DNA from 3 places in the Streptomyces sp. NPDC007872 genome. Region 2 is predicted to be linked to each of the others. Evidence: riboswitches for the same ligand, from Rfam matches in the RefSeq annotation. Region 2 holds a riboswitch; each other region holds the start of a gene.

Region 1 (9,698 bases), on a different contig from region 2:
GGCTCGTGGGCGACCGCGAAGCCGACCCGCAGCCCGGCCAGACCGTACGCCTTGGAGAAGGTGCGCAGCACGGCGACGTTGGGCCGCTCGCGGTACAGCTCGATGCCGTCCGGGATCTCGGGGTCGCGCACGAACTCCTTGTACGCCTCGTCGAGCACGACCAGGACGTCGGAGGGCACCCGGTCGAGGAAGCGCTCCAGCTCGGCCCGGCGCACCGCGGTGCCCGTGGGGTTGTTGGGGTTGCAGACGAAGATCAGTCGGGTCCGGTCGGTGATCGCCTCCGCCATCGCGTCGAGGTCGTGCACCTCGCCCTCGGTCAGCGGCACCTGCACCGAGGTGGCCCCGCTGATCTGCGTGATGATCGGGTACGCCTCGAAGGAGCGCCAGGCGTAGATCACCTCGTCGCCCGGGCCCGAGGTCGCCTGGAGCAGCGACTGCGCGACCCCGACCGAGCCGGTGCCCGTGGCCAGGTGCGAGACGGGCACGCCGAAGCGCTCGGCCAGCTCCTCCATCAGCCCGGTGCAGGCCATGTCCGGGTACCGGTTGAAGGTGTCGGCCCCGGCCACCACGCTCTCCAGGACCCCCGGCAGCGGCGGGTAGGGGTTCTCGTTGGAGGACAGCTTGAAGGCCACGGGCCCGCCCGCGGCGGCCGGCTTGCCCGGCTTGTAGGTGGGGACGCCGTCCAGCTCGGCGCGCAGCCTGGGGCTGCCGGTGCTCGTCCCGCTGGTCTCGCTCACGGTGTGGCCTCCTCGATCGTCCGTACCGCCAATACTGCTCACCTTAAGAGGATTCGGCCCTGCTGCGAATGGGCTGTGGACAACAGGAGGGACACGGCTTCCCGGCCGCCTCCGGGTCGCCCCGATGAGTGGGGAGCGCGCGCACGGGTGGCGCGCGCCGGTGGCGAGCGCCGTGGCGCGCATCCCCCGTAGAGGTGAGTTGAGACCTCTTCGAGACTTCGCCCCCTCGCCAGGCCCACACCTCCCAGCACCCCGAAGGCGCAGTCCAAATGCAGCAACTACCTTTAGATCCAAGGCGTTTACTGGATTTCGATCATGCAGAAACGTGCCTGTCAACGCCTGCATATGCGACCGCCCCGACCGCCCCTCATCGCCCTACTATCGGCTCGCCATGACAGCAGCAGGGAAGCACCAGGTGAGCCGGGCACAGACCCGGGGAAGCCGGCAGGGCAGGGCGGGCATCAGGGACGTCGCCGCCGCCGCCGGGGTCTCCATCACGACTGTCTCCGACGCGCTCAACGGGAAGGGCCGGCTCCCCGACGCCACCCGCCGCCACGTCCGCGAGGTCGCCGACCGGCTGGGCTACCGCCCGTCCGCGGCGGCCCGCACGCTCCGTACCGGCAAGTCGGGACTCATCGGCCTGACCGTGACCACGTACGGGGATGAACCTTTCACCTTCACCGAATTCGCGTACTTCGCGGAGATGGCCAGGGCGGCCACGTCGGCCGCGCTCGCCCGGGGCTATGCCCTGGTCATCCTCCCCGCCACCTCCCGCCATGACGTCTGGTCGAACGTCGCCCTCGACGGCACCGTCGTCATCGACCCCTCCGACCACGACCCCGTCGTCACCGAACTGGTCCGCCAGGGACTGCCCGTCGTCTCCGACGGACGCCCCGCCGGCACCCTTCCGGTCACCGCCTGGGTCGACAACGACCACGAAGCCGCCGTCCTCGACCTGCTCGACCACCTCGCCGCCGCCGGTGCCCGCCGCATCGGCCTCCTCACCGGCACCAGCACCGACACGTACACCCGCCTGTCCACCACCGCCTACCTCGACTGGTGCGCGCGGGTGGGCCAGGAGCCCGTCTACGAGGCCTATCCGGCGCACGACCCGTGCGCGGGCGCCGTCGCGGCCGACCGGCTGCTCGCCCGCCCGGACCGGCCCGACGCCGTGTACGGCCTCTTCGACCCCAACGGGACCGACCTCCTCGCGGCCGCGCGCCGCTACGGGCTGCGCGTCCCGGACGACCTCCTGCTGGTCTGCTGCAGCGAGTCGGCCGGCTACGCCACCACCGAACCGCCCCTCACGACGCTCTCGCTCAAACCGCGCCGGATCGGCACGGCCGTCGTCCAGCTCCTCATCGACGCCATCGAGGGGGTCGAGAACGACGGACCGGTCGAGCAGGTCATACCGACCGAACTCATCGTCCGCACCTCCTCGCAGCGCCGCCCGCCCCGCACGACGGTCAGCCCGCCGCGCTCGCCCGCGAAGGACTGATCCGGGGGCCGGCGCCCTGGAGAGGAACACCTTGGGACACGCCGTTCCCGTCCCTGCCCGTGGGCGGGAACGGCCAAACCGATCACCGCACCGGTTCCAACCCTGGACTGGACCTTCCCAATTCGGGCGAAACGACTGGTGAACCCGGAGTGGACCCGGATTCACCACCCCTGGTGCGTCACACAGGAGGACGCTCATTCCTATGATGGGCGGACGACACCGCGGACCACCCCGACCAGGCCGGTCCGCGATGTGCAGGGCATCGCGACGGTGGTGGAGGGGTCGATGACTCAGGGGGCCGGTCAGGAGCCCGTGGTACGCACGGCGACATTGCGTGACTTCCGCGTACCGCCGTACGCACGCGTGCCCGTGCAGAGCCATGCCGCCGAACCGTCGGGCCCGGAGCCGTACTCCGCGCCGGACGAGCATCCGGCGGCACACGGCGCTCCCGCGCCCCACTCCGCCCCGGTCGAGCGCCATGCCGAACGTCATGACGAGCGCCATGCCGAGCACCCGACCGCGCACCCCGGCGCGCACCCGGCCCCGGCCGTCCGGCCGGCCGCCGCCGAGCCGCTGCCTCCTGCCGAGCCGCTGCCCCCCGTCGCGCCCTCCCCGGTCGAGGCCGTGCCGGTGCCGACGCCGGTGCCGGTGCCGACGCCGGTGCCGGTGCACCCCCCGGCGGCCGAGTCCGTACCGCAGGCGTCCGTGCCGCAGACGCCCCCGCCCCCGCCCCCGCCGCAGGCACCCGCGCCCATGCCCGCCGACCCGACCCTCCACCTCGGCCACCGCACCGTCGCGCCCCCCTACCCCGCCTCCCCGGACGCGCCCGCGGCCCCCGTCGCCTCCGGCCACCCCGGGAACGCGTTCCCCGAGGGCGAACCGCCCGAGGGGTACACGCCGACCGAGCGCGACCTGCCCGTCATCAACCGCGGCGACACCGTCCAGGTGAAGGTCTCCCCCGCCCCCGCCGACGAGGCCCCGGCCGGCGACGGACCCGGTCCCCTCTACGTCGTCGGCGACGTCCACGGCTACCTCGACGAACTCGTCGCGGCCCTGCGCGCCCAGGGCCTCGTCGACGAGAACGGCGGCTGGGCCGCGGGCAACGCCCGGCTCTGGTTCCTCGGCGACTTCACCGACCGCGGCCCCGACGGCATCGGCGTCATCGACCTGGTCATGCGGCTCTCCGCCGAGGCCGCCGCCGCCGGCGGCTACTGCAAGGCCCTCATGGGCAACCACGAACTGCTGCTCATCGGCGCCAAGCGCTTCGGCGACACCCCGGTCAACTCCGGCGCGGGCACCGCCACCTTCCAGGCCGCCTGGCTGCTCAACGGCGGCCAGAAGCAGGACATGGACCGCCTCCAGGACGTCCACCTCCAGTGGATGTCCCGGCTCGACGCCGTGGTGCGGGAGGACGACCACCTCCTCGTGCACTCGGACACCACCGCGTACCTCGAATACGGCGAGACCATCGAGGACGTCAACGACACGGTCCACGAGATCCTCAACCGGAACGACGCGGACGAGGTCTGGGACGTCTTCCGGAAGTTCACCAAGCGCTTCGCGTTCCGCGACGACGGGGGACCGCAGGCCGTCCAGGAGCTGCTCTCCACCTACGGCGGCAGCCGGATCGTGCACGGCCACAGTCCGATCCCGTACCTCCTCGGCCAGGTCGGCACGGAGGACGGCGAGGACGGCGGAGGCCCGGTCGTCGACGGACCGCACGTGTACGCCGACGGGCTCGCGATCGCCATGGACGGCGGAGTGACCATGGCCGGGAAGCTCCTGGTCGTCCAACTCCCCCTGAACGGCAGACCGAACGGCTGACCTAGCGTCTGACTGAACGGTTGGCCGAACGGCCGGCCGGACACCCGCTATCACCCTGCGCATCCGGGAAGGACGATTTCGGGAAACTCCCTGTCAGCCCGCCGCGTCGCCGCCATACCATCGGGTGCATCCGTAGCAGGCTCTCCTCCGTTTCCGCCCGCCCGGTCGTCTTCCCACGGCCGTCACGGGCCTACGGAGCATCGGGGGATGCACATGAACGTGGCTCCGCACCTGCTGACCGAGGACCGTGCCGAGTACGAGCGGGTCCTCGACGACGCACTGAGCACCGCCCACGCACGTCCGGAACTCGCCGGGGTCGGCACCCGGCTCACGGTCGCGCAGTTGCGCGCGATGACGCTGAACGCGACGGCGCTCGTCACCTCCGCGGCCGCGAGCGAGTACGACCACTTCGTGAAGGTCCGCGAGCAGAACCGCGCGTCCGCCGGGACCCGCACCCCCGCCCCGTACGACCTGCCCGGCCCCGGGGCGGGCGTCGTCGCGATCGTCACCGTCATGGTGCCCGTCCTCGCGGGCGCCGCCTCCGTCATCTTCCTGCTGGTCGGCGCGGTGCTGCACGCCCTCGCCCCCACCGTGGCGTTCGGCGCGACCCTGCTCACCGCCGGCCTCGTGTTCGGCTCGCTCGCCGCCGCCGGACTGCTCTGCGCGGCCGCCGGGCTCCTCGTGACGGCCCTGCGCAACAGCCCGGTCGAGGTGAGCACGGGCGGCCCGCCCGGCGCTCCGGACGACGAACTCTCCCGCGCCCGCGAGGCCTGGCGCCTCGCCCTCCTCGAACGCGGCATCGTCCCCTTCCTCCGCGACGCCCTCGCCGCCACCCCGCCGGACCCGGCCGCCCCCTGACGCGCCGGACCGGCCCGCGACTCCCCCCCCCGGGGTCGCGGGCCGGCCCCTGAGCGAAAGAGTCCCGGGCGGACGGTTCCCGAGCGAACGGACCCCGGGCTGACGGGTCCCCTACTCCGCCAGCGGCAGGTACACGCGGTTGCCGCTCGCCGCGAACTCCTTCGACTTCTCCGCCATGCCGGCCTCGATCTCCTGCTCCGTACCGCCGTGTTCGCGGCGGATGTCCTGGGAGATCTTCATCGAGCAGAACTTCGGACCGCACATCGAGCAGAAGTGCGCGGTCTTCGCGGGCTCCGCCGGCAGCGTCTCGTCGTGGAACTCGCGGGCGGTGTCCGGGTCGAGCGCCAGGTTGAACTGGTCCTCCCAGCGGAACTCGAAGCGCGCGTCCGAGAGCGCGTCGTCCCACTCCTGCGCGCCCGGGTGCCCCTTGGCGAGGTCCGCCGCGTGGGCCGCGATCTTGTACGTGATGACGCCGGTCTTCACGTCGTCGCGGTTGGGCAGGCCCAGGTGCTCCTTGGGCGTCACGTAGCAGAGCATCGCCGTGCCCCACCAGGCGATCATCGCCGCGCCGATGCCGGAGGTGATGTGGTCGTAGGCGGGCGCCACGTCCGTGGTCAGCGGGCCGAGCGTGTAGAACGGCGCCTCCTCGCAGATCTCCTGCTGGAGGTCGATGTTCTCCTTGATCTTGTGCATCGGGACGTGTCCCGGGCCCTCGATCATCGTCTGGACGTGGTGACGCTTGGCGATCGTGTTCAGCTCGCCGAGCGTCTTCAACTCCGCGAACTGGGCGGCGTCGTTGGCGTCGGCGATCGAGCCGGGGCGCAGACCGTCGCCGAGCGAGTACGTGACGTCGTACGCCGCCAGGATCTCGCAGAGCTCCTCGAAGTGCGTGTAGAGGAAGTTCTCCTTGTGGTGCGCGAGGCACCAAGCGGCCATGATCGAGCCGCCGCGCGAGACGATGCCGGTCTTGCGGCGCGCCGTGAGCGGAACGTACGGCAGGAGCACGCCGGCGTGCACGGTCATGTAGTCGACGCCCTGCTCGGCCTGCTCGATCACCGTGTCCTTGTAGATCTCCCAGCTCAGCTCCTCGGCCTTGCCGTCGACCTTCTCCAGGGCCTGGTAGAGCGGCACGGTGCCGATCGGCACGGGGGAGTTGCGCAGCACCCACTCGCGGGTGGTGTGGATGTTGCGGCCGGTGGACAGGTCCATGACCGTGTCGGCGCCCCACTTGGTCGCCCAGGTCATCTTCTCCACCTCCTCCTCGATGGAGGAGGTCACGGCGGAGTTGCCGATGTTGGCGTTGACCTTCACCAGGAACCGCTTGCCGATGATCATCGGCTCGATCTCCGGGTGGTTGACGTTCGCCGGGAGCACGGCCCGGCCCGCCGCGATCTCCTCCCGCACGACCTCGGGGGAGACGTTCTCGCGGATCGCGACGTACTCCATCTCCGGCGTGATCTCGCCACGGCGGGCATACGCGAGCTGCGTCACCGCCTGGCCGGAGCGGCCCCGGCGCGGCAGGCGGGGGCGGCCGGGGAAGACCGCGTCGAGGTTCTTGAGCCCGCCGCCGCGCGGCGAGGTGTGCTTGATGCCGTCGTCCTCGGGGCGGGCCGGGCGGCCCGCGTACTCCTCGGTGTCACCGCGCGCGATGATCCAGTTCTCGCGCAGCGGCGGCAGGCCCCGCCGCACGTCGGTGTCGACGGTGGGATCGGTGTACGGGCCGGAGGTGTCGTACAGCGTGACGTCCCTGCCGTTGGTGAGGTGCACCTGACGGACCGGAACCCGCAGGTCGGGGCGAGAGCCCTGGACGTATCCCTTGTGCCAGCCCGGCGTGCGCCCGTCGGACTGGTCGTTCTGGTCGGAGGCAGGCGTGCGTGCGTCCTGAATGGTCATGAGACCGATCTCCCTACGCCGGCATTACCCGGTAACAGGTTCGGCGGTCGGCGCAGCCTCCTCCCGTACGTACATCGGTACGCGCGTACGGTGATCAGCGCCCTCTCAGCCCGGTGCTCCGAGCTCCCGCGTGTGCAAAGGTGCCACCACGCTAGCGTCATCCCGGGCGTGCTGAACAGTGGGCCCCCGCCGTTCTTGCGATGATCGGTCGGTGACTTCCCCCCAGCAGACCCCCGAGCCGCACGACCACTCCCACGGCACGGGCCCGTCGTCCCACGGCCCCGGACCCGGTTCCGGGCACGGTGCGGGCCAAGGGCACGGATCAGGCCATGGCCATGGATCCGGGCACGGGCACAGCCACAGTCATGGCCCCGCCGCGCCCGTGTCCCGGCACCTGCGCAAGGTCATCGCCGCCGTCCTGGTCCCCTTCGCCACCGCCGTCGTGGTCGGGCTGGCGGTCCTGTGGCCCGGCGGCGCCCCGGCGCACGAGCGCACCGGTGTCGGTTTCGACCGGCAGACCGAGCAGGGCGAGGTCGTCTCCGTCGAGTACGTCGACTGCAAGGTCGTGAACGCCGGTCAGGTCCCGCCGACCGGGGACACCTCCACCCCGGAGGGGCGCGAGGCGGTCGAAGCCCAGCAGGGGGAGTGCAAGAAGGCGAGGGTCCAGGTCACCACCGGACCGAACAAGGGGCGCGAGTTCACCGAGATCGTGCAGCCGGGAGCACCGCGCCAACTGGAGGAGGGGCAGGGCGTGGTGGTGGCGTACGCCCCCGACGCCCCGTACGACCTCCAGTACTCGGTGACGGACGTGAACCGCAAGGTGCCGTTGGCGGTGCTCGCCGGCATCTTCGCCCTCGCGGTCGTGGCGGTCGGGCGAATGCGGGGGCTCATGGCCCTGGTCGCGCTCGCCGTGAGTTTCCTGGTGCTGATGTTCTTCATCCTGCCCGCGATCCTGCAGGGGTCGAACCCGCTGGTGGTGGCGGTGGTCGGGTCGAGCGCGATCATGCTGATCGCGCTCTACATGTGCCACGGCCTCTCGGCCCGCACCTCGGTCGCGGTGCTCGGCACGCTGATCTCGCTGCTGCTCATCGGGCTGCTCGGCTCGCTCTTCATCGGCTGGGCCTCGCTCAGCGGCAACACGGACGACAACACCGGACTGATCCACGGGCTCTACCCGGACATCGACATGTCCGGTCTGCTGCTGGCCAGTGTGATCATCGGTTCCCTCGGTGTGCTCGACGACGTGACGGTCACCCAGACCTCGGCCGTCTGGGAGCTGCACCAGGCCGATCCGGGCATGGGGCCGCGCGGCCTGTACCGGGCGGGGATCCGGATCGGCCGCGACCACATCGCCTCGGTCGTGAACACGCTGGTGCTCGCCTACGCGGGCGCCGCGCTGCCCCTGCTGCTGCTCTTCTCCATCGCGCAGAGCAGCATGGGGACGGTGGCCAACAGCGAGCTGGTGGCCGAGGAGATCGTCCGGACGCTGGTCGGTTCGATCGGTCTGGTGGCGTCCGTCCCGGTGACCACGGCGCTCGCGGCGCTCGTGGTCTCGGCCGATCGCGCCGAGGGCACCGACCGCCCGGGGACCGGCGGCCGGAAGACCTCGTCGGGGCGGGGCGGACGGCGCCGCCGCGCCAAGTGACGGAAGGGCGAGGAGTGGTACGTCCGGTTCGTCGGCGTGCCGGCTCGGGGGGTCGGCTACGCAGAAGGGTCCGGATCAGGACAACTCGACGCCGGTGCGGCGGTTTCAGGCCGGGCCGGCGTTCTCCTCGGCCAGGATCCGGCCCAGCGCCGCCTCCAGGTTGTCCTCGAAGTCGCCGAGTGCCCGTTCCTGACCGAGCGGCACCAGCTTGTCCGTACGGTCGAGGAAGGCGACGAGCGGTGGCGCGCTGGCCCGGAACAGGGCGCGGTCACCGCCGACCTGGAGCCGGATGGAGACGTCCGAGAGCCGCTCGGGCTCGGTCGGGGCGATGTGCACATCGCCGTCCCCGCTCGGCCGGTTGATCCCGTCGAGCAGCAGTTCGCGGCCGAAGGCCCAGGTCACGGGTGCGTCCCCGGGGAGATGGAACGTCATCCGCACCGCGTAGGGATCCCGGGTCTCATACCGCAGTTCGACCGGGATCTTGAAGGAGAGCTCCTCGGAGACGAGGAAGCTCATCAGGACCTCGGCCTGAACCGACTCTCGCATCATGTACCCCGCAGTAGATGAAGCAGTTGTGTAAACACCGCTGCTGAAAGCTGTGACCGAAACGGCCAGGAATGATCCCCCGTGGCCCTCTTGACGCAATCGTGCTGTAAGCACTAGCAGATCACAAGGAGTGATTTTTCAAATACTGATAGAGAACGCGAGTGATCCGAAGAGCTTTCCGATCTCGGTGCGTAGTCGATCGACTGCTGGGAGCAACCGTTCTTGCTGGTGGAGGGGGAGGGAAAGGGCGATTGCGGCCGCCATGGAGCCCGCGGTGAGGGGGATTGCGGCGCAGACCGTGCCGAGCGCATATTCCTGACGCTCCACCAGGGGCTCCATTCTCCCCAAACCGCCCAAACGATCCAAAAGCGCACTTCGGTTACTCACCGTGTACGGAGTGATGGATTCCACCGGGTGGCGGTCAAGGTGGTCTTGACGAGTTCCCGGATCAAGTTGGCTCAAGATGCACTGCCCGATCGCGTGGGCGTGCGCCGTCTCGCGGAAATCGGCCCATTCCTCCACGGCGGGGATGGAGGGGGTGTCGGCGACGGCGACGAGTTCGACCTCTCCCTCCCGGTAGACGGCGAAGTAGACCGGGACGCCGAGCTCGTCCCGCCAACGGGCGAGAGAGTTCTCGATCTTGATGCGACGATTCTGCACAGCTCCGCCGGCGGCGAGCCCGATGACGGCGTCCCCC
Region 2 (9,698 bases):
GCTCATGGGCAAGAACGGCGTCGACGGCGTGTACGACTCCGACCCGAAGCGCAACCCCGACGCGGTCAAGTTCGACGCGCTCGAGTACGGCGAGGTGATCGCCCGCGACCTCAAGGTCGCCGACGCCACCGCCGTCACCCTGTGCCGGGACAACAACCTCCCGATCCTCGTCTTCGAACTGCTCGCCGAGGGCAATATCGCGCGCGCGGTGAAGGGTGAGAAGATCGGCACGCTCGTGAGCGACCAGGGCACCCGGGCCTGACCCGAACCGGGAACCGCCCCGCACGGGGCTGGACGACAGCCCTGCCGGTCGTACACCGTGCAGGACACAACGCGACGACACGCAGGAGCATGTGGTGATCGAAGAGACCCTCCTCGAGGCCGAGGAGAAGATGGAGAAGGCCGTCGTGGTCGCCAAGGAGGACTTCGCCGCGATCCGCACCGGCCGTGCGCACCCGGCGATGTTCAACAAGATCGTGGCGGAGTACTACGGCGCCCTCACCCCCATCAACCAGCTCGCGTCCTTCTCGGTGCCCGAGCCGCGGATGGCCGTGGTGACCCCGTTCGACAAGAGCGCGCTGCGCAACATCGAGCAGGCGATCCGCGACTCCGACCTCGGCGTCAACCCGAGCAACGACGGCAACATCATCCGGGTGGTGTTCCCCGAGCTGACCGAGGAGCGCCGCCGCGAGTACATCAAGGTCGCCAAGGGCAAGGCCGAGGACTCGAAGATCTCGATCCGCTCGGTGCGCCGCAAGGCCAAGGAGACCATCGACAAGCTCGTCAAGGACGGCGAGGTCGGCGAGGACGAGGGCCGTCGCGGGGAGAAGGAGCTCGACGACACCACCGCGAAGTACGTCACGCAGGTGGACGAGCTGCTCAAGCACAAGGAAGCCGAGCTGCTCGAGGTCTGATGAACGACTCTTCCTGGGATGCCCCGGCCGGTTCCGGCCGCGGGGGACCCCACCAGGGGCCCGCCCCGGCGGGTCCCGCCCACGAGGGACATCCGGCGGCGCAGACTCGCCCCATGCCCATCGTGCCCGACGTTCCCGCCGGCGGATTCCAGGACGGTCACGGCCGGGGGGCCGCTCACCCGAGCGGTCCCCTGTTCCGTGACGAGACCCCGCACGAGCACCCGCAGGAGCCCATGTCCAGCCGCACCCCGCCTCCGCCGCCCGCGCCGCCGGCGCCACGGCAGAAGAAGAGCGCGGGGCGCGACCTGGGCGCGGCCATAGGGGTCGGGGTCGGTCTCGGCGCCGTCATCATCGCCTCCCTGTTCATCTGGAAGGCGGCCTTCGTCGGAGTGGTCGCGGTCGCCGTGGTGGTCGGGCTGTGGGAGCTGACCTCCCGGCTCCAGGAGCGCAAGCAGATCAAGGCGCCGCTGGTGCCGCTCGCGGTCGGCGGCGCGGCGATGGTCGTCGCCGGGTACGTGCGCGGTGCCGAGGGCGCCTGGGTCGCGATGGCCCTGACGGCGCTCGCGGTCCTGGTGTGGCGCATGACGGAGCCGCCCGAGGGCTATCTGAAGGACGTCACGGCGGGCGTGTTCGCCGCGTTCTACGTGCCGTTCCTGGCGACGTTCGTGTCGCTGCTGCTCGCCGCGGACGACGGCCCGTGGCGGGTGCTGACCTTCCTGCTCCTGACGGTGGTCAGCGACACCGGGGCGTACGCGATCGGCTGGCGCTTCGGCAAGCGCAAGCTGGCGCCGAGGATCAGCCCCGGCAAGACCCGCGAGGGCCTGGTCGGCGCGGTGACGTTCGCGATGGCGGCGGGCGCGCTGTGCATGCAGTTCATGATCGACGACGGGGTCTGGTGGCAGGGCCTGATCCTCGGCCTCGCGGTGGCGGCGAGCGCGACGCTCGGCGACCTCGGCGAGTCGATGATCAAGCGCGACCTGGGCATCAAGGACATGGGCACGCTGCTGCCCGGACACGGCGGCATCATGGACCGGCTGGACTCGCTGCTGCCGACGGCGCCGGTGGTGTGGCTGCTGCTCGCGCTGTTCGTGGGCACCGGCTGACCTGCGGTTCTTCGGACGAGGGGCCCGTTGTCCACAGGACGGCGGGTCCCTCTTCGTATCTCTGCGACACTGGTAGCACCATGCCCAAGCCCGGAGAACTCACTTTCGTCGCCCCCCGCGGAGCCAAGAAGCCGCCGCGGCACCTCGCCGACCTCACGCCCGCCGAGCGGAAGGAGGCCGTCGCCGCGATCGGCGAGAAGCCCTTCCGCGCCAAGCAGTTGTCCACGCACTACTTCGCGCGGTACGCGCACGACCCCGCGGAGTGGACCGACATCCCGGCCGCCTCGCGGGAGAAGCTGGCCGGGGAGCTGCTGCCCGACCTGATGTCCGTGGTGCGGCACATCTCGTGCGACGACGACACCACCCGCAAGACCCTGTGGCGGCTGCACGACGGCACGCTCGTGGAGTCGGTGCTCATGCGCTACCCGGACCGGGTGACCATGTGCATCTCCTCGCAGGCCGGCTGCGGGATGAACTGCCCGTTCTGCGCGACCGGACAGGCCGGCCTCGACCGGAACCTGTCGACCGCCGAGATCGTGCACCAGATCGTCGACGGCATGCGGGCCCTGCGCGACGGCGAGGTCCCCGGCGGCCCGGCGCGCCTGTCGAACATCGTGTTCATGGGCATGGGCGAGCCGCTCGCCAACTACAAGCGGGTCGTCGGCGCCGTCCGCCGCCTCACCGACCCCGAGCCGGACGGCCTGGGCCTGTCCCAGCGCGGCATCACCGTCTCCACCGTCGGGCTCGTGCCCGCCATGCTGCGCTTCGCCGACGAGGGCTTCAAGTGCCGCCTCGCGGTCTCCCTGCACGCCCCGGACGACGAGCTGCGCGACACCCTCGTGCCCGTCAACACGCGCTGGAAGGTGCGGGAGGTCCTCGACGCGGCCTGGGAGTACGCGGAGAAGTCCGGGCGCCGGATCTCCATCGAGTACGCCCTCATCCGGGACATCAACGACCAGGCCTGGCGCGGCGACCTGCTCGGCAGGCTGCTCAAGGGCAAGCGGGTGCACGTCAACCTGATCCCGCTGAACCCGACGCCCGGGTCGAAGTGGACCGCCTCCCGCCCGGAGGACGAGAAGGCGTTCGTCGAGGCCATCGCCCGCCACGGCGTGCCGGTGACCGTGCGCGACACCCGGGGCCAGGAGATCGACGGCGCCTGTGGACAGCTCGCGGCCGCCGAACGCTGACCTTGTACTCTGAGCTCGAACACATCTTCATAGCCATTCCGACAGGGGAGCGCCACAGCGCTGAGAGTGCGGTGACCGTCAGACCGCAGACCCTCTGAACCTCGCCCAGGTCATTCTGGGTAGGGAGTTCGGTCGTAACTCGAGCTGTTGCGCCCTGCCCGCGTCCGGTCCGCCGGACGGGGCGGGGCCGCGTCTCTTCCTGGTCCCACCCAGGAGGAAATCCAGTGAGCATCAAGAAGCAGGCCGCCGTCGCGGTCCTCGCGGCGCTCGGCGTCACCGCCCTCGCCGCCTGCGGCACCGACGACGCCGGCGAGGCCGCCGGCAAGTCCGGCGCGCCCGCGCCGAAGACCGTGACCCTGGTCAGCCACGACTCGTTCAACGCCTCCAAGGAGGTCCTGGCCGAGTTCACGAAGCGGACCGGGTTCACCGTCAAGGTCCTCAAGGCCGGGGACGCCGGCGAGGCCGTCAACAAGGAGATCCTGACCAAGGGCTCCCCGCAGGGCGACGTCTTCTTCGGCGTCGACAACACCCTGCTCTCCCGCGCCCTCGACAACGGGATCTTCGTGCCGTACGAGGCGAAGGGCCTCGACCGGGTCCCGGCGGAGTACCGCCTCGACAAGGAGAACCGGGTCACCCCGATCGACTCCGGCGACATCTGCGTCAACTACGACAAGAAGTACTTCGCCGACAAGAAGCTGGCGCCGCCGGTGACCTTCGACGACCTGGCGAAGCCGGCGTACAGGGACCTGCTCGTCGTCGAGAACCCGGAGCGCTCCTCCCCGGGCCTCGGCTTCCTCCTCGGCACGGCCGCGAAGTACGGCGACGACGGCTGGCAGGACTACTGGAAGAAGCTCAGGGCCAACGGCGTGAAGACCGTCGACAGCTGGGAGCTCGCCTACAACCAGGAGTTCTCCGGCTCGGCCGGCGGCAAGCAGGCCAAGGGCGACCGGCCGCTGGTCGTGTCGTACGCCTCCAGCCCGCCGGTCGAGGTGCTGTACGGCGAGCCGCAGCCGAAGGTGGCGCCCACCGGCGTCTCCACCGGCACCTGCTTCCGGCAGACCGAGTTCGCGGGCCTGCTGAACGGGGCGAAGAACCCCGAGGGCGGCAAGGCGCTGATCGACTTCCTGATCTCGAAGACGTTCCAGGAGGACATGCCGCTCCAGATGTTCGTCAACCCGGTGGCGAAGGACGCGGCCCTGCCCGAGCTGTTCACCAAGCACGGCGTGGTCGTGGAGAAGCCGGAGACCATGGCGCCCGGGAAGATCGCCGAGAAGCGCGACGCGTGGATCCAGCAGTGGTCGTCGCTCGTCCTGAAGTAAGGCGCGACGCGCGCGGGAACGCGGCGCGGCTCGGGCTCATGGCCCTGCCCGTCGCGTTCTTCGCGGTGTTCTTCGCGTGGCCCGTCGTGTCCATCGTGGACCGGGGACTGCGGCCCGACGGCGACTGGCGGTTCGGCCGGATCGGCGAGACGCTGAGCCGTCCGGACATTCTCGACGTGCTCGGCTTCACCGCCTGGCAGGCCCTCGCCTCCACCGGCCTCACCCTGCTCGTCGCGCTGCCCGGCGCGTACGTCTTCGCCCGCTTCGACTTCCCCGGCAAGACCGTCCTGCGGGCCGTGGTCACGGTGCCGTTCGTGCTGCCCACCGTCCTGGTCGGCACCGCCTTCCTGGCCCTCGTCGGCCGGAACGGGCTCACCGACGAGCTGTGGGGGCTGCGGCTCGACACGAGCGTGTGGGCCATCCTGCTCGCCCACGTCTTCTTCAACTACGCGGTCGTCGTCCGGACCGTCGGCGGCCTCTGGGCGCAGCTCGACCCGCGCCAGGAGGAGGCCGCCCGGGTCCTCGGCGCCTCCCGCTTCACGGCCTGGCGGACGGTGACGCTGCCCGCGCTCGTCCCGGCCGTGTCGGCGGCGGCCCTGATGGTCTTCCTCTTCACCTTCACCTCCTTCGGCGTCGTGCAGATCCTCGGCGGGGACGCGTACACGACCCTGGAGGCGGAGATCTACCGGCAGACCGCCCGGCTGCTCGACCTGCCGACGGCGGCCGTCCTCACCCTCGTGCAGTTCGCCGCGGTCGGCGCGATCCTCGCCCTGCACGCGTGGACGGTACGGCGGCGGGAGACCGCGCTGCGGCTCGTACCGCCGGAGCGGACCGCGCGCCGGCCGCGCGGCGCCGGGCAGTGGGCGCTGCTCGGCGGCGTCCTCGTCTCGGTGGCCCTCCTGATCCTGCTGCCGCTCGGGGTGCTCGTGGAGCGGTCGTTCGCCGGCCCCGGGGGGTACGGGCTCGGCTACTACCGGGCGCTCGGCTCGCTCGACGAGAGCGGGACCTTCCTGGTGCCGCCCCTGGAGGCGATCGGGAACTCGCTGCGGTACGCGCTGGCCGCCACCGCCATCGCCGTCGTGATCGGCGGGCTCGCGGCGGCGGCGCTCACCCGGCGGGCGGGGCGGCTCGTCCGGGGCTTCGACGCGCTGCTGATGCTGCCGCTGGGGGTCTCCGCCGTCACCGTCGGCTTCGGCTTCCTCATCACGCTCGACGAGCCGCCGTTCGACCTGCGCGCGAGCTGGATCCTCGTCCCCCTCGCGCAGGCCCTCGTCGGCGTCCCCTTCGTCGTCCGGACGATGCTGCCGGTCCTGCGCGCGGTCGACGAGAGGCTGCGGGAGGCGGCGGCCGTGCTCGGCGCCTCGCCGTGGCGGGCCTGGCGGGAGGTGGACCTGCCGCTGGTGCGGCGGGCGCTGCTCGTCGCGGCCGGGTTCGCGTTCGCCGTCTCGCTCGGCGAGTTCGGCGCGACCGTGTTCATCGCCCGGCCCGACAGTCCGACGCTGCCGGTCGCGGTCGCCCGGCTGCTCGGCCGGCCCGGCGAGCTCAACTACGGCCAGGCGATGGCCCTCTCGACGATTCTGATGGTGGTGTGCGCGGTGTCCCTGCTGCTGCTCGAACGGCTCCGCACCGACCGGACCCCCGGGGAGTTCTGATGCTGAGACTCGACGGGGCGACCGTACGGTTCGGGGCGCGGGCCGTGCTCGACGCCGTGGACCTGGAGGTCGCCGACCACGAGACCGTGTGCGTGCTCGGCCCCAGCGGCAGCGGCAAGTCCACGCTGCTGCGGGCCGTCGCGGGCCTCCAGCCGCTCGACGGCGGCCGGGTGTTCCTCGACGGCGCCGACCAGGCCGGGGTGCCGACGCACCGGAGGGGCGTCGGGCTCATGTTCCAGGACCACCAGCTCTTCCCGCAGCGGGACGTCGGCGGCAACGTCGCCTTCGGCCTGCGGATGCGGGGCGACGGGAAGGCCGAGCGGGCGGAGCGGGTGCGGGAGCTGCTCGACCTCGTCGGCCTGCCGGGCGCCGGGCGGCGGTCCGTGGCCGCGCTCTCGGGCGGCGAGCAGCAGCGGGTCGCCCTGGCCCGGGCGCTCGCGCCCCGGCCCCGGCTCCTCATGCTCGACGAACCCCTCGGCCAGCTCGACCGGGGCCTGCGGGAGCGGCTCGTCGTGGAGCTGCGGCAGCTCTTCGGGCGGCTCGGGACGACGGTCCTCGCCGTCACCCACGACCAGGGCGAGGCCTTCGCGCTCGCCGACCGGGTCGTGGTCATGCGGGACGGGCGGATCGCCCAGTCGGGGACGCCCGTCGAGGTGTGGCGCCGCCCGGCCTCCGAGTTCGTCGCCCGCTTCCTCGGCTTCGACAACGTGGTGCCCGCCCGGGTCACCGGGGCGGTCGCCGAGACCGTCTGGGGGAAGGTCCCGGTGCCGGAGGGCTCCCCGCAGGGCGAGCGGCGGCTCCTCGTCCGCCCCGGCGGCGTGCGCCCGGTCCCCGCCGGGGACGGTGCGGCGGCCTGGACGGTGGAGTCCCGGACCTTCCGGGGCAGCCACGTCGTCGTACGGCTCCGGCCGGCCGACGGCCCGCCCCTGGAGGCCGAGCTCCCGCTGCGGGACGCGCCCGAGGAGGGCGCGGAGACCGGGATCGCCTTCCGGCCGGAGGACGTGGTGGTGCTCGGCGACGACACGCCGTAGCGGGCACCGCGGGCGCGATGAGTTCCGCCCGCCGGGGGAGTCTCCCGTACGTCCGGCGTCTCCGCCGTCCGCACGCCCCGCACGTCCGGCACGCCCCGCACGGGAGGAACCCCATGGCCCAGTTGCTCAGAGTCCAGAACTTCAACGTCTCGTCCGACGGGTACGGCGCCGGGGAGGGCCAGAGCCTCGAACGGCCCTTCGGGCACGCGGATCCGGAGGCGATGTTCGCCTGGGCCGGTGCCACGGCGAGCTGGCCACGGCGCACCGACCCCGGCGGCAGCCGCGGCCTCGACGACTACCTGACGCGGGACTACGGGCGGAACATCGGCGCCGAGATCATGGGCCGCAACAAGTTCGGGCCCCAGCGCGGGCCCTGGCGGGACCACGAGTGGCGCGGCTGGTGGGGCGACGAGCCGCCGTTCCACACGCCGGTGTTCGTCCTGACCCACCACCCGCGCCCCTCGTTCGCGCTCGGCGACACCACGTTCCACTTCCTCGACGCCGACCCGGCCACCGCCCTCGCGGCGGCGCGGGAGGCGGCGGACGGCAAGGACGTGCGGCTCGGCGGCGGGGCCGCCACCATCCGCGCCTTCCTCGACGCCGGCCTCGTCGACACCCTGCACGTCGCGGTCTCGCCGGTGGAGCTCGGCTCCGGGTCGCGGCTCTGGGAGTCGTCCGACGAGCTCCTCGACCGCTACCACCGCGACGTCGTGCCCAGTCCGGGCGGCACGGTCACGCACCACCTGTTCTGGCGGAAGTGAGCGAGGGCCCCGACGGAGCCGCGGAGTCACCCCTTCAGCGGTAGCGCCGCCAGTTCCGCCACCGCCCACGTCAGGGGCAGGAAGACGGCGAGCAGGGCGCCCGCGCGCAGGAGGGCCGCCCTGCGCAGGGTCGCGGGCGGGGCGCCGACGAGCAGGAGGGCCTCGGTGACGGGGGCGCGGCTCTGCCGGGACTCCAGGGCCGCGGTCAGGAGCGTGGCGCCGGTGCAGGCCAGGATCAGGGTGGCGCCCAGGCCGGTGAGCGGCCCGAAGGCGGCGGCGTCCGTGTGCGACGCGTACACCGTGGCCGCCGCGAGCATCCCGGAGAGCACCGCGCAGACCACCCCGAGCGGCCGGCCGACGCGGCGGGCCTCCGCCGTCAGGACGCGGCCGGCGAGCAGCCGGACGGCGCCCGGGCGGACCGCCTGGAGGAGGCGGCCGCAGGCGTGGACGAGGCCGGGGCCCGCCGTCGCGAGGCCGATCGCGGTGAGGATCCAGCCGGCCAGGACGGCCGCCGGGCTGCCGTCGAAGCGGCCCGGCAGCGGGAGGCCGTCCCCGCCGCCGCTCCGGCCCGCGTAGGTCTCGACGGCGAGGCCGATCGCGACCAGGGCGACGCCCCACGGGAGCCCGGACGGCATGCTCTCGTCGGCGCCCTCCCCGCCCTCCGGCGCGGTGGGCACGGCGCGGGGGCGCAGGGCCAGGGCCGCGGCCGCGGCGGCGGTCACGGGGACGACCGCGAGCAGGGTGAGGACGGCCGCGAGCGGCACCGGCCGGTCGGCGGCGAGCAGCCCGGCGGCCGCCCCGTCGAGGGGCAGGCCCGTGAGGTCGCCGCGCAGGTGCAGGTAGAGCAGGAGCGCGGCCGCCGAGCCGAGCGTGCAGGTGACGGCCGTCGAGGCGGCGGCGAGCAGGGTGAGCCGGGCCGGCCCGAGGCCGATCGCGGAGAGTCCGGGGCGCGGCCGGGTGCTGGGGTCGGTGCGGGCCACCGCGACCGCGAACTGGACGGTGGCGGCGAGCGGCAGGACGCACCAGAGGAGCCGGAGCGCCGAGGCCGAGGACTGTTCCGGGTGCCCGAGGGCGTGGCCGAGGGTGCAGAGCAGGAGGAAGCCCACCCCCGCGGACGCGGCGGCGACGAGCAGTCGGCGCGCCAGGACGAGGGGGTGGGTGCCCCGGGTCAGACGGAGAGCGAGCACGCGGCGACGCCCTCCGCCCCGGTCGCCGGGGACACGGTGCCGGCCCGGCGCCCGTCGAGGAGCGCGACCGTGCGGTCGGCGAGCGCCGCGACCTCCGCGTCGTGGGTGGCGAGGACCACGGTGATGCCGTGCGAGCGGGCGGCGGCCGTCAGGGTGCGCAGCACCTGGGCGCCGTCGGCGCGGTGCAGGGCGGCCGTGGGCTCGTCGGCGAAGAGCACCGGGGGAGTGGTGACGAGGGCGCGGGCGATCGAGATCCGCTGGCACTGGGACCGGGTGAGGGCGCCGGGCCGCTTGCGGGCGCAGGCCCCGGCGTCGAGCCGGTCCAGCCACTCCAGGGCGGTGGTCTTCGCGGCGCGGCGGGAGACCCCGCGCAGCAGCAGGGGCAGGGCGGTGTTCTCCCAGCCGGTGAGCTCGGGGACCAGGCCGGGCTCGGGGCCGATCCAGCCGAAGCGCTCGCGGCGGAGCCGTTCGCGCTGGGCGGGGCCCAGGGTGTGCACGGGGCCGCTGTTGAACCAGACCTCGCCCTGCTGGGGGACGAGCTGGC
Region 3 (9,698 bases), on a different contig from region 2:
TCGACGGCCATGACGGTGCCGCGCTCGTACACGTCGCTGAAGGCGCGCCTCGTCGTGCCGACGTCCAGACCGGCGTCGGTGATCCGCTTCGTCGCGGCGGCCTCGGTCTGGCCGAGGACGGCCGGGACGCGGGTGAACTGGCCGGAATTGATGTACCAGACCCCGGCGCCCAGGCCGAGGACGAGCAGGACGGCGGCGATCACGAGCAGCGGGCCGCGCGGGGGCAGCCGGCGGGCGCCGGGGACGGTGGGGGCCGGGGGCGGCTCGGGCGCCGGCATCCGGCCGGTGTGCCGCACCTCCCGGACGTCGTCCTCCGGCGGCGGGAGGTCGATCACGCTGGTGCGCTCCTCGGCCGGCACGGCGCGGGCGATCACGCTCGTCCGGTCCTCGGCCGTGTCCCGGGCGCCGGGCCGTGCCTGCGGCGGCACCGCGTCCAACTGCGCGTCGGTGAGCGCGGCGCGGGCCTCCAGGACCAGGCCGAGCAGGGCGGCGGCGTCGTGCGGACGTGCCTCGGGGGCGCGGGCCGCGGCGGCCGCGACCAGCCCGTCGAGCTCCGGGGCCAGGCCCGGCACGGCGGCCGAGGGCGCGGGCACGTCCGTGTTCAGGTGCCGGTAGAGCACCTGGGCGGGCGTGTCGCCCGCGTGCGGCTTGGCGCCCGTCAGCATCTCGTACAGGACGACGCCGCAGGCGTACACGTCGGCACGGGTGTCGGCGGTGCCGTGCTCGATCTGCTCCGGCGCCAGGTACGAGACCGTGCCGAGGACCGAGCCGGTGGTGGCGGTCGCCGAGCCCACGGCCCGTACGAGACCGAAGTCCGCGACCTTCACCCGGCCGTCGTCCCCTATCAGGACGTTCTCCGGCTTCATGTCCCGGTGCACGAACCCGGCCCGGTGCGCGGCGCCGAGCGCGGCGAGCACCGGCTCCAGGATGTCGAGCGCGGCCCGGGGCGCCAGGGCGCCCCGCTCGCGCAGCACGTCGCGGAGGGTGCAGCCGGGCACGTACTCCATCGCCAGGTAGACGTACGCGCCCTCGGCGCCCTGGTCGAAGACGCCGACGACGTTGGGGTGGGCGAGCCGGGCCACCGACTTCGCCTCGCGGATGAACCGCTCGACGAAGACGGCGTCGGCCGCGAGCTGCGGGTGCATCACCTTGAGCGCGAGGACGCGGTCGAGGCGGGTGTCGACGGCCCGGTAGACCGTGGCCATCCCGCCGACGGCGATGCGCGCGTCGACGCGGTAGCGGCCGTCGAGCAGCCGCCCGACGAGGGGGTCCTGAAGGGTCGTGTCCACGGCGACGAGTCTACGAGCCGCGCACACGCGTCCGGTGCGCCCGCCCCGTACCGCAGCAGACCTGTGACGAGCCCCGGAGGGCCCCCGGCCTCAGAACGCCGGGCGCTCCGGATCGAGCCGCGCCCGGCCCTCCACCGGCGAGGACGCCTCCGCGAAGTGGCGGCGCGGGATCCGGCCGGCCCGGTGGGCGAGCCGGCCCGCCTCGACCGCGTGCCGCATCGCCGAGGCCATCAGGACCGGTTCCTGCGCCCGGGTGACGGCCGAGGCCAGCATCACCGCCGCGCACCCCAGCTCCATGGCGAGCGTCGCGTCCGACGCCGTGCCGGCCCCCGCGTCCAGGATCACCGGCACCCCCGCCCGCTCCACGATGAGCCGGAAGTTGTGCGGGTTGCGGATGCCGAGCCCGGAGCCGATGGGGGAGCCGAGCGGCATGATCGCCGCGCACCCCACGTCCTCCAGCTTCCGGGCGAGGACCGGGTCGTCGTTGGTGTACGGCAGGACGGTGAAGCCGTCGTCGACCAGGGTCTCCGCCGCGTTCAGGAGCTCCTCGCCGTCCGGCAGCAGGGTCCGCTCGTCGGCGACGACCTCCAGCTTGATCCAGTCGGTGCCGAGCGCCTCCCGGGCGAGCCGGGCGGTCAGGACCGCCTCGCCGGCCGTGAAGCAGCCGGCCGTGTTGGGCAGCACCCGGATGCCGAGCCGGTCCAGGACGGAGAGGACCGAGCCCCGCACGGTCGGGTCCAGGCGCCGCATGGCGACCGTGGTCAGCTCCGTGCCGCTGGCGACCAGGGAGCGCTCCAGGACGTCGAGGCTGGGCGCCCCGCCGGTGCCCATGATCAGGCGGGAGGAGAACTCCGTACCGCCGAGGACGAACACGTCGTCGGACATCGCGCTCAGCCCCCCTGCACCGCGGTGAGGACCTCCACCCGGTCCCCGTCGCCGAGGAGCGTCGCCGCCCACTCGCCGCGCGGGACCACCGTCTCGTTGACGGCGGCGGCCACCCCGGAGGGGGCCGCGGTCAGGGTCGCGACGAGGGCGTCGAGGGAGACGGGGCCGGAGAGCGCGCGCGCCTCCCCGTTCACGGTCACGGTCACGGTCGCGGTCACGTCGTTGGCGGGCGGGTTCGCGCTCATGCGGGCTGCTCCTGACGTACGGGAGGGGTGGAGGAGAAACGGCGGGGGGTGAAGGGGCGCGCCTCGTCGGGCAGGGCGCCCGTGGTGAGCACCTCCGCCATGACGTCGCCGGTGACGGGGGTGAGCAGCACCCCGTTGCGGTGGTGGCCGGTGGCCATCAGCAGACCGGGCAGCGCGGTGGGGCCGAGCAGCGGGGCGTTGTCCGGCGAGCCGGGGCGCAGCCCGGCCAGGGTCTCGGTGAGCGGCAGCTCGGTGATTCCCGGCACCAGCTCGTGCGCGTCGCGCAGCAGCTCGTACACCCCGCCCGCCGTCACCGTGGTGTCCCAGCCGAGCTCCTCGCTGGTGGCGCCGACGACCAGCTCGCCGTTCTCGCGCGGCACCAGATAGACGTGGCTGCCGCGCACGACGGCCCGGACGGTCCGGGAGAGGAAGGGGGCGTACGCGGGGGGCACCCGCAGGCGCAGGACCTGGCCCTTCACCGGGCGCACCGGCGGGAGCACCTCGTCGGGCACCCCCGCGAGCCGCCCGCTCAGGCTGCCCGCCGCGAGCACGGTCTGTCCCGCCGCCAGCTCCCCGCCCCCGGCGAGGACCGCGCCGCGCGCCCGGTCGCCCCGCACCGCGAGCCGTTCCACGAGCGTCCGGTGGAAGACCACGCCGGCCCGCTCGCAGGCGACGACGAGCGCGGCGGCGAGCCGGCGCGGGTCCACCTGGTGGTCGCCGTCGACCCGGAGGCCACCGCGTACCCCCGGCGCCAGCATCGGTTCGAGGCGGCGGCACTCGCGGCCGCTCAGCCACTCCGAGGCGAGCCCGCAGCGCACCTGCAGGGCGTGCAGCTCGCGCAGGTGCGCCCGGTCGTCGGCGTCGAGGGCGACGGCGAGGGTGCCGCAGGCGCGGTGCCCGACGTCCAGCCCGGTCGCCTCCTCCAGCTCGGCGACGAAGGCCGGATAGCGGGCGGCGGAGGCGAGGTTGAGCCCGAGCAGGGTCTCCTCGCCGTAGTGCAGCTCGGTCACGGCGGCGAGCATCCCGGCCGCGACCCGCGCGGCCCCGCCGCCCGGCTCGGGGTCGACGACGGCGGTGCGCAGCCCGCGCAGCGCGGCCCGCCAGGCCGTGACCAGGCCGATGATGCCGCCCCCGACCACGAGGACGTCGACCCCCCGCACGTCGGAGGCCTCTCGGACATCGGAAGAACGCATGGGCGTCCAGCCCCTCCCTTCGCCGGCATGACCCGGATCAGGTTCGTACGGTCGGAGGCCGGTCAGCCTCCCTCTCAGCCCGGTGCGTCCGGGCTCCCGCGAGTGCTTTACGCCCGCCAGACTAGCTTCCGCCGCCCACCCGTCACGAGGGGGCCGTGGACCCCACCCTTCCTGACGCACCGTCAGGTACGTAAGGTGGCCGTGTGAGCGAGCAGAAGCAGACCCAGCGGCGCGTCGTGGTCGTCGGCGCCGGAATGGCGGGCGTCCAGACCGCCGTCGCCCTGCGCGAGCAGGGCTTCACCGGCCCCGTGACCCTCGTCGGGGCCGAACCCCACCAGCCCTACGACCGGCCCCCGCTCTCCAAGGCGGTCCTCCTCGGGAAGGCCGAGGGCTCCGCCTTCGAGGTCGACTTCGAGGACCTCGGCGTCGAACTCCGGCTCGGCGTGGACGTCACCGGGCTGCGCGCCGCCGACCACGAGGTCGACACCGAGGCCGGGCCCGTCGCGTACGACGTCCTGGTGATCGCCACCGGCGCCCACCCGGTCACCCTGCCCGGCTCCGGGGGCGTCCCCGGCGTCCACCTGCTCCGCACCCTCGACGACGCCGTCCGCCTCGGACCCGTCCTGGAGCGCCGCCACGCCGTCGTGGTCGTCGGCGCCGGCTGGATCGGCGCCGAGTTCACCACCGCCGCCCTCGGCGCCGGCTGCGCCGTCACGGTCGTCGAGGCCGCGGACCTCCCGCTCGCCGGCACCCTGCCCGCCGAGGTCGCCGCCCCTATGGCCGACTGGTACGGGGCGAACGGCGCCGAACTCCTCACCCACGCGCGCGTGGACACCGTCGAACCCGGCCGGGTCCGCCTCGCCGACGGCCGCGAACTGCCCGCCGAGGCCGTCGTCGTCGGCATCGGCGCCCGCCCCGCCACCGGCTGGCTCGCCGGCTCCGGCATCGCCCTCGACCCGGGCGGCGCCGTCACCGCCGACGACCGGCTGCGCACCTCCCTGCCCGACGTGTACGCGGTCGGGGACTGCGCCTCCTTCCCCTCCGCCCGCTACGGCGAGCGCCTCCTCGTCCACCACTGGGACAACGCCCTCCAGGGCCCGCGGGCGGTCGCCGCCGCGATCACGGGCGCCGACACCGGCCCGTACGACCCCGTGCCGTACTTCTGGTCCGAGCAGTTCGGGCGCTTCGTCCAGTACGCGGGACACCACGCGGGCGCGGACGAGCTGCTGTGGCGCGGCGACCCGGCGGACGAGGCCTGGTCGGTGCTCTGGCTGCGCGCCGGGGTGCCGGTGGCCCTCCTCGCCGTCGGCCGTCCCCGCGACCTGGCCCAGGGCCGGAAGCTGATCGAGGCCGCGACCCCGGTCGACCCGGCCCGCGCGGCGGATCCGTCCGTACCCCTGAAGGCGGCGGTCCGATAGGGGCGTTTCGTCCGATCGGCGTGATACCTCCCGGGCCCGACTACCGGCTGTCGGTCCGGGATGGCAGGCTTGTCACGTGACCGAGATTGACGCAAAGACCGATGCTCTCGTCCCCGCCTGGCTCTACCTGCCCGACATCGCGGAGATGCTCGACGTCGAGGTGACGCGCGTGCGGCAGCTCGTCAAGGAGGGCCAGCTCATCGCCGTGCGCCGCGGAGAGAACAACGCGCTCCAGGTGCCCGCCGCCTTCATCCAGGGCGACAAGGTCGTCAAGGGCCTCGCCGGGACCCTGACCCTCCTGCGGGACGACGGCTTCACCGACGAGGAGATGCTGGAGTGGCTCTTCACTCCGGACGAGAGCCTGCCGGGCACGCCCGCGCAGGCGCTCGGCGAGAACCGCGGCACGGAGGTGAAGCGCCGCGCCCAGGCGCTCGCCGTCTGACGCGCCGCACCGCCTGACGCGCGCGGCCCGACACGCGCGGCCCGACGGACGCCTCCCGGCGCCCCGGGGGCCGGCGCGCGTCGCCCGGCGCGCGCACCGAAGACACCACCAGCCGGTGTCGCGGCGCCGGTCCCCGCCGACCGGCCGCCGCGACACCGGCGACACCGACGGGGGGACCCACCCATGCCCACGCCTCGCGAGCGGCTCGCCGACGCCCGGCTCTACCTGTGCACCGACGCCCGGAAGCGCCAGGGCGACCTGCCCGCCTTCCTCGACGCCGTGCTCTCCTCCGGCGTGGACGTCGTCCAGCTCCGCGACAAGGGCATGGAGGCCGCCGAGGAGCTGGAGCACCTCGCCGTCTTCGCCGAGGCCGCCCGCCGGCACGGCAGGCTCCTCGCCGTCAACGACCGGGCGGACGTCGCCCACGCCGTCGGCTCCGACGTCCTCCACCTCGGCCAGGGCGACCTGCCCGTCCCCGCCGCCCGCGCGATCCTCGGCGACGAGGTGCTGATCGGGCGGTCCTGCCACGCCGAGGACGAGGTGGCCGCGGCCGCCGCCGAACCGGGCGTGGACTACTTCTGCACCGGCCCCTGCTGGCCCACCCCCACCAAGCCCGGACGGTACGCGCCGGGGCTCGGCCTCGTGCGGTACGCGGCCGGCCTGGCCCAGGACCGCCCCTGGTTCGCCATCGGCGGCATCGACGAGGCCAACCTCAACGAGGTCCTGGACGCGGGAGCGCGCCGGATCGTCGTCGTCCGGGCGATCACCGAGGCCGACGACCCGGCCGCCGCGACCGCCGCCCTCGCCCGGCGCGTCCGGGAGCGCGCCGAGGGCTGAGACGGGCCGGGCGGTACGAGACCGGACCGGGACGCGCCCAGGACGGGACGCGCCCAGGACCGGACGCGCCCGGGACCGGTCCGGGCCGGGATCCGGACACGTCCGGACCGGGCCGCCCGGAAAGTGTCCGAAAAAGTGTCCACCGATCGGACAACCCGCACACGGCCCGACGCACCCCGTCTAACCTGCCCGTATGGCCCTTGGTACCGCTTCCGTCCGCTCGGACCGCGCCCGCACGGTCCGCGACATCCTCGCCTCCGGCGGCACGTCGTACTCCTTCGAGTTCTACGCGCCCCGGACCGAGAAGGGTGAGCAGAGCCTCTGGAAGGCCATGCGGCGGGTCGAGGCGGTCGGCCCCAGCTTCGTCTCCGTGACCTACGGCGCCGGCGGCACCACCCGGGGCGGCACCGTCAAGGCCACCCAGAAGATCGCCTCCGACAGCACCCTGACCCCCGTCGCGCACCTCACGGCCGTCGGTCAGTCCGTCGCCGAGCTGCGCAACATCCTCGGCCAGTACGCCGACGCCGGCATCCGCAACATGCTCGCCCTCCGCGGCGACCCGCCGGGCGACCCGCTGGGCGAGTGGATCGAGCACCCCGAGGGGGTCCGGTACGCCGCCGACCTGGTCCGGCTGATCAAGGAGTCGGGCGACTTCTGCGTCGGCGTCGCCGCCTTCCCCGAGATGCACCCCCGGTCCACCGACTGGGACACGGACGTCCGGCACTTCGTGGACAAGTGCCGCGCGGGCGCCGACTACGCCATCACCCAGATGTTCTTCGACCCGGAGAACTACCTGCGGCTGCGCGACAGCGTCGTCAAGGCGGGCTGCGAGACTCCGGTCATCCCCGAGGTCATGCCCGTCGTGAACGTGAAGACCCTCGACCGGCTGCCCCAGTTGAGCAACGCCGCCTTCCCGGCGCGCGTGAAAGAGCGCATCCTCGCCGTCAAGGACGATCCCGCCGCTGTACGCTCCATCGGTATCGAGTTCGCGACGGAGTTCTGCGCGCGTCTGCTGTCCGAGGGCGTCCCCGGACTGCACTTCATCACGCTCAACAGCTCCACCGCGACGCTCGAGATCTACGAGAATCTCGGACTGCACCAGCAGTCGTGACCGGTCGTACCCGCCCCGACCCGCGGCGGTGACCGCGGAGAGGGGCGGCGGGGCATGGGGTGGACGGTCCTCTACATCGCGTTCGGCGTGGTCGCGCTGTGGCTCCTGGGGGAGGTGCTCCTCCAGTACAAGGCGCGGCTGCGCTGGCGCCTGCTGGCCTTCTGCGGCTTCCTCGGCGTGGTCCTGGGCGTCCTGCTGCCCTCGGTCCCGGTGATCGTCGCCGGCGCGGTCGCCTTCGCCGTCGGCCAGACCTACGTGACGCTCTCGTTCCGCCGCGGCTTCTCCACCGGCTGGGCGATCGGCGGCAGTCCGGGCGCGAGCCGCCGCCGCAGGTCCGGCGCGCCGGACCGGGTCGGACCCACCCTGGAGGTCACCGGGCTCTCGTACGACGAGCCGGGCGCCGGCCGGGGCCCCGGGGAGCACCCGGAGGCGGCGGCCGGGAACACGGCGGTCTACGAGCCCCTGCCGATGCCCGACGACACCGGCCAGTACGGGGTCTACGACACCGGCCGCGACACCGCCCCCGCCGCCGGCGCCGGCCACGACCCGGCGGCCTACGCCCCCTACGCGGCGGGATACGACCAGCAGGGGTACGACCAGCAGGGATACGAGCCGCAGGGGTACGAGCAGCCCGTCCACCAGCAGGGGTACGACTACGGGACCGCCGGACAGCAGCAGTACGCCGCCTACTCCGACCCGTACATCGGTCCGGGCACGGACGCCCAGCAGTACGGCTCGTACTACGGCGACCCCTACGCCCCCTCGTACACCTACGACACCCCGCCCGGCGGGGTCTGGGTCCCGCAGCAGCGCGACACCGAGCCGGACCCGCAGCAGCAGGCCCCGGGGCCGTACGGCCCCGGACCGCACCAGGACGATCCGCAGCAGTACCGGTACTGAGCCCCGCGCGGCCCGCGGTCCTGCCGCGGGCCGCGGAAGGTCACGACGGGCCGCGGAACGTCACCGCGAGCCGCGGAAGTCCGCGCCCTCCACGATCAGCCCCGCCACCAGCGCGCCCGACATGCCCGCGTGGGCGAGCCCGCCGCCCGGGTGCGACCAGCCGCCCGCGAAGTACAGGCCCGGCAGCGCCGAGCGGTTGTCCGCCGGGAGCAGCCGTCCGCCCGCCCCGGCGAGCGCGGGCCCGGGCACCTCGGCGGAGCCGGTGTCCCGCCGCACGTCCTCCGGGGTGCGGACGTGCCGCCACAGCAGCCGCTCCCGAAGGCCCGGCACCGCCCGCCCGGCCGCCTCGACCATGCCGTCGGCGCACGCCTCCCCCTCCCGGCCCGCAGCCGTCCGGACGGTCGCCGTGACCGTCACCGCCTCGTGGTCCGCGTCCGGGCGCAGCGCCGGGTCGTCCGGGCGCAGTACGGTCACCGTCGGCCGCCCGCCCTCCGCGTGCACGACCGTGCGGTGCACCGCGTCCGCCTCCCGGGGGCCGCGCAGGGCCAGACAGACCGTCACCCGGCCGGTGCCGAGGGCCTGGTGGCGCGGCGCCCCGCCGGGGTGGAGCGCGGGCACCGGGGCCCCGGAGACCACGTGGTCGGCCGCGACCTCCTCGCCCCCGGCCAGGCGCACGCCGACCGCCCGGCCGTCCTTCTCCAGGACCTCCTCCACCGGCGCGTCGAAGACGAACTCCACCCGCCGCTTCCGGCACCGCTCGTACACCGCGTCGGCCAGCGCCCGCAGGCCCCCGGCCACGTACCAGCTCCCGAAGGTCTGCTCCATGTACGGCAGGACGGCGGCCGAGGCCGGGGCGTCGGCCGGGTCGAAGCCGTACGCCCACGCGTACGCGTCGAGCAGGGCGGCGAGCCGGGGATCGCGCAGCTCCCGCGCCCCCACCCGGGCCAGGGTCGTCGTCGGGCGCCGCAGCAGGCCCGCCTTCGGGGCCGGGTACGGCTCGCGGGCGAGCGGCGCCGGGTCGGCCGGCTGCGGCTCCTCCAGGAGCGGCCGGCGGGTGCGGTCCCAGGCCTCGCGGGCCCGCGTCAGGACGTCGCCCCAGCGCTCGCCCGCGCCCGCCCCGAGCGCCGCGTCCAGGGCGGCGACCGTGCCGGCCCGGGAGGCGTTCGGCAGGTCCACGCGCGTGCCGTCGGCGAAGACGTGACGGGCCGCCGGGTCGACCTGCGTCAGCGTGACGCACCGCTCCAGGGGCTCCTTGCCCGTCTTCACGAACAGGTCCCGGTAGACGGCGGGCAGGTGCAGCAGCCCCGGGCCCGTGTCGAAGGCGAAGCCGTCCCGTGCGTACCGCCCCACCGCGCCGCCGTGCGTCGACCCCCGCTCG

The links. Region 2 has a riboswitch for thiamine pyrophosphate ahead of ACFYNX_RS04825 (thiamine ABC transporter substrate binding subunit). Riboswitches for the same ligand answer to the same signal wherever they lie in the genome.
Region 1: another riboswitch for thiamine pyrophosphate. It lies ahead of thiC (phosphomethylpyrimidine synthase ThiC); the one in region 2 lies ahead of ACFYNX_RS04825 (thiamine ABC transporter substrate binding subunit).
Region 3: another riboswitch for thiamine pyrophosphate. It lies ahead of thiO (glycine oxidase ThiO); the one in region 2 lies ahead of ACFYNX_RS04825 (thiamine ABC transporter substrate binding subunit).

The regions. Positions count from the first base shown of each region.
Region 1 covers NZ_JBIAEA010000005.1:196,269-205,966, forward strand. Annotated here, with positions in the region: gene hisC (histidinol-phosphate transaminase) at 1-737, opposite strand, end outside; gene ACFYNX_RS19495 (LacI family DNA-binding transcriptional regulator) at 1,129-2,235, shown strand; gene ACFYNX_RS19500 (metallophosphoesterase) at 2,989-4,059, shown strand; gene ACFYNX_RS19505 (hypothetical protein) at 4,267-4,917, shown strand; gene thiC (phosphomethylpyrimidine synthase ThiC) at 5,029-6,810, opposite strand; TPP riboswitch at 6,804-6,950, opposite strand; gene ACFYNX_RS19515 (YibE/F family protein) at 6,989-8,455, shown strand; gene ACFYNX_RS19520 (SsgA family sporulation/cell division regulator) at 8,561-9,001, opposite strand; gene ACFYNX_RS19525 (helix-turn-helix domain-containing protein) at 9,140-9,698, opposite strand, start outside.
Region 2 covers NZ_JBIAEA010000001.1:1,163,010-1,172,707, forward strand. Annotated here, with positions in the region: gene pyrH (UMP kinase) at 1-262, shown strand, start outside; gene frr (ribosome recycling factor) at 357-914, shown strand; gene ACFYNX_RS04815 (phosphatidate cytidylyltransferase) at 914-2,017, shown strand; gene rlmN (23S rRNA (adenine(2503)-C(2))-methyltransferase RlmN) at 2,098-3,204, shown strand; TPP riboswitch at 3,238-3,348, shown strand; gene ACFYNX_RS04825 (thiamine ABC transporter substrate binding subunit) at 3,429-4,523, shown strand; gene ACFYNX_RS04830 (iron ABC transporter permease) at 4,562-6,175, shown strand; gene ACFYNX_RS04835 (ABC transporter ATP-binding protein) at 6,175-7,206, shown strand; gene ACFYNX_RS04840 (dihydrofolate reductase family protein) at 7,320-7,967, shown strand; gene ACFYNX_RS04845 (hypothetical protein) at 7,994-9,154, opposite strand; gene ACFYNX_RS04850 (ATP-binding cassette domain-containing protein) at 9,136-9,698, opposite strand, start outside.
Region 3 covers NZ_JBIAEA010000002.1:867,493-877,190, forward strand. Annotated here, with positions in the region: gene pknB (Stk1 family PASTA domain-containing Ser/Thr kinase) at 1-1,289, opposite strand, end outside; gene ACFYNX_RS09080 (thiazole synthase) at 1,380-2,174, opposite strand; gene thiS (sulfur carrier protein ThiS) at 2,180-2,419, opposite strand; gene thiO (glycine oxidase ThiO) at 2,416-3,612, opposite strand; TPP riboswitch at 3,610-3,722, opposite strand; gene ACFYNX_RS09095 (NAD(P)/FAD-dependent oxidoreductase) at 3,867-5,030, shown strand; gene ACFYNX_RS09100 (Rv2175c family DNA-binding protein) at 5,107-5,472, shown strand; gene thiE (thiamine phosphate synthase) at 5,656-6,309, shown strand; gene metF (methylenetetrahydrofolate reductase [NAD(P)H]) at 6,503-7,420, shown strand; gene ACFYNX_RS09115 (hypothetical protein) at 7,475-8,320, shown strand; gene ACFYNX_RS09120 (NAD(P)/FAD-dependent oxidoreductase) at 8,381-9,698, opposite strand, start outside.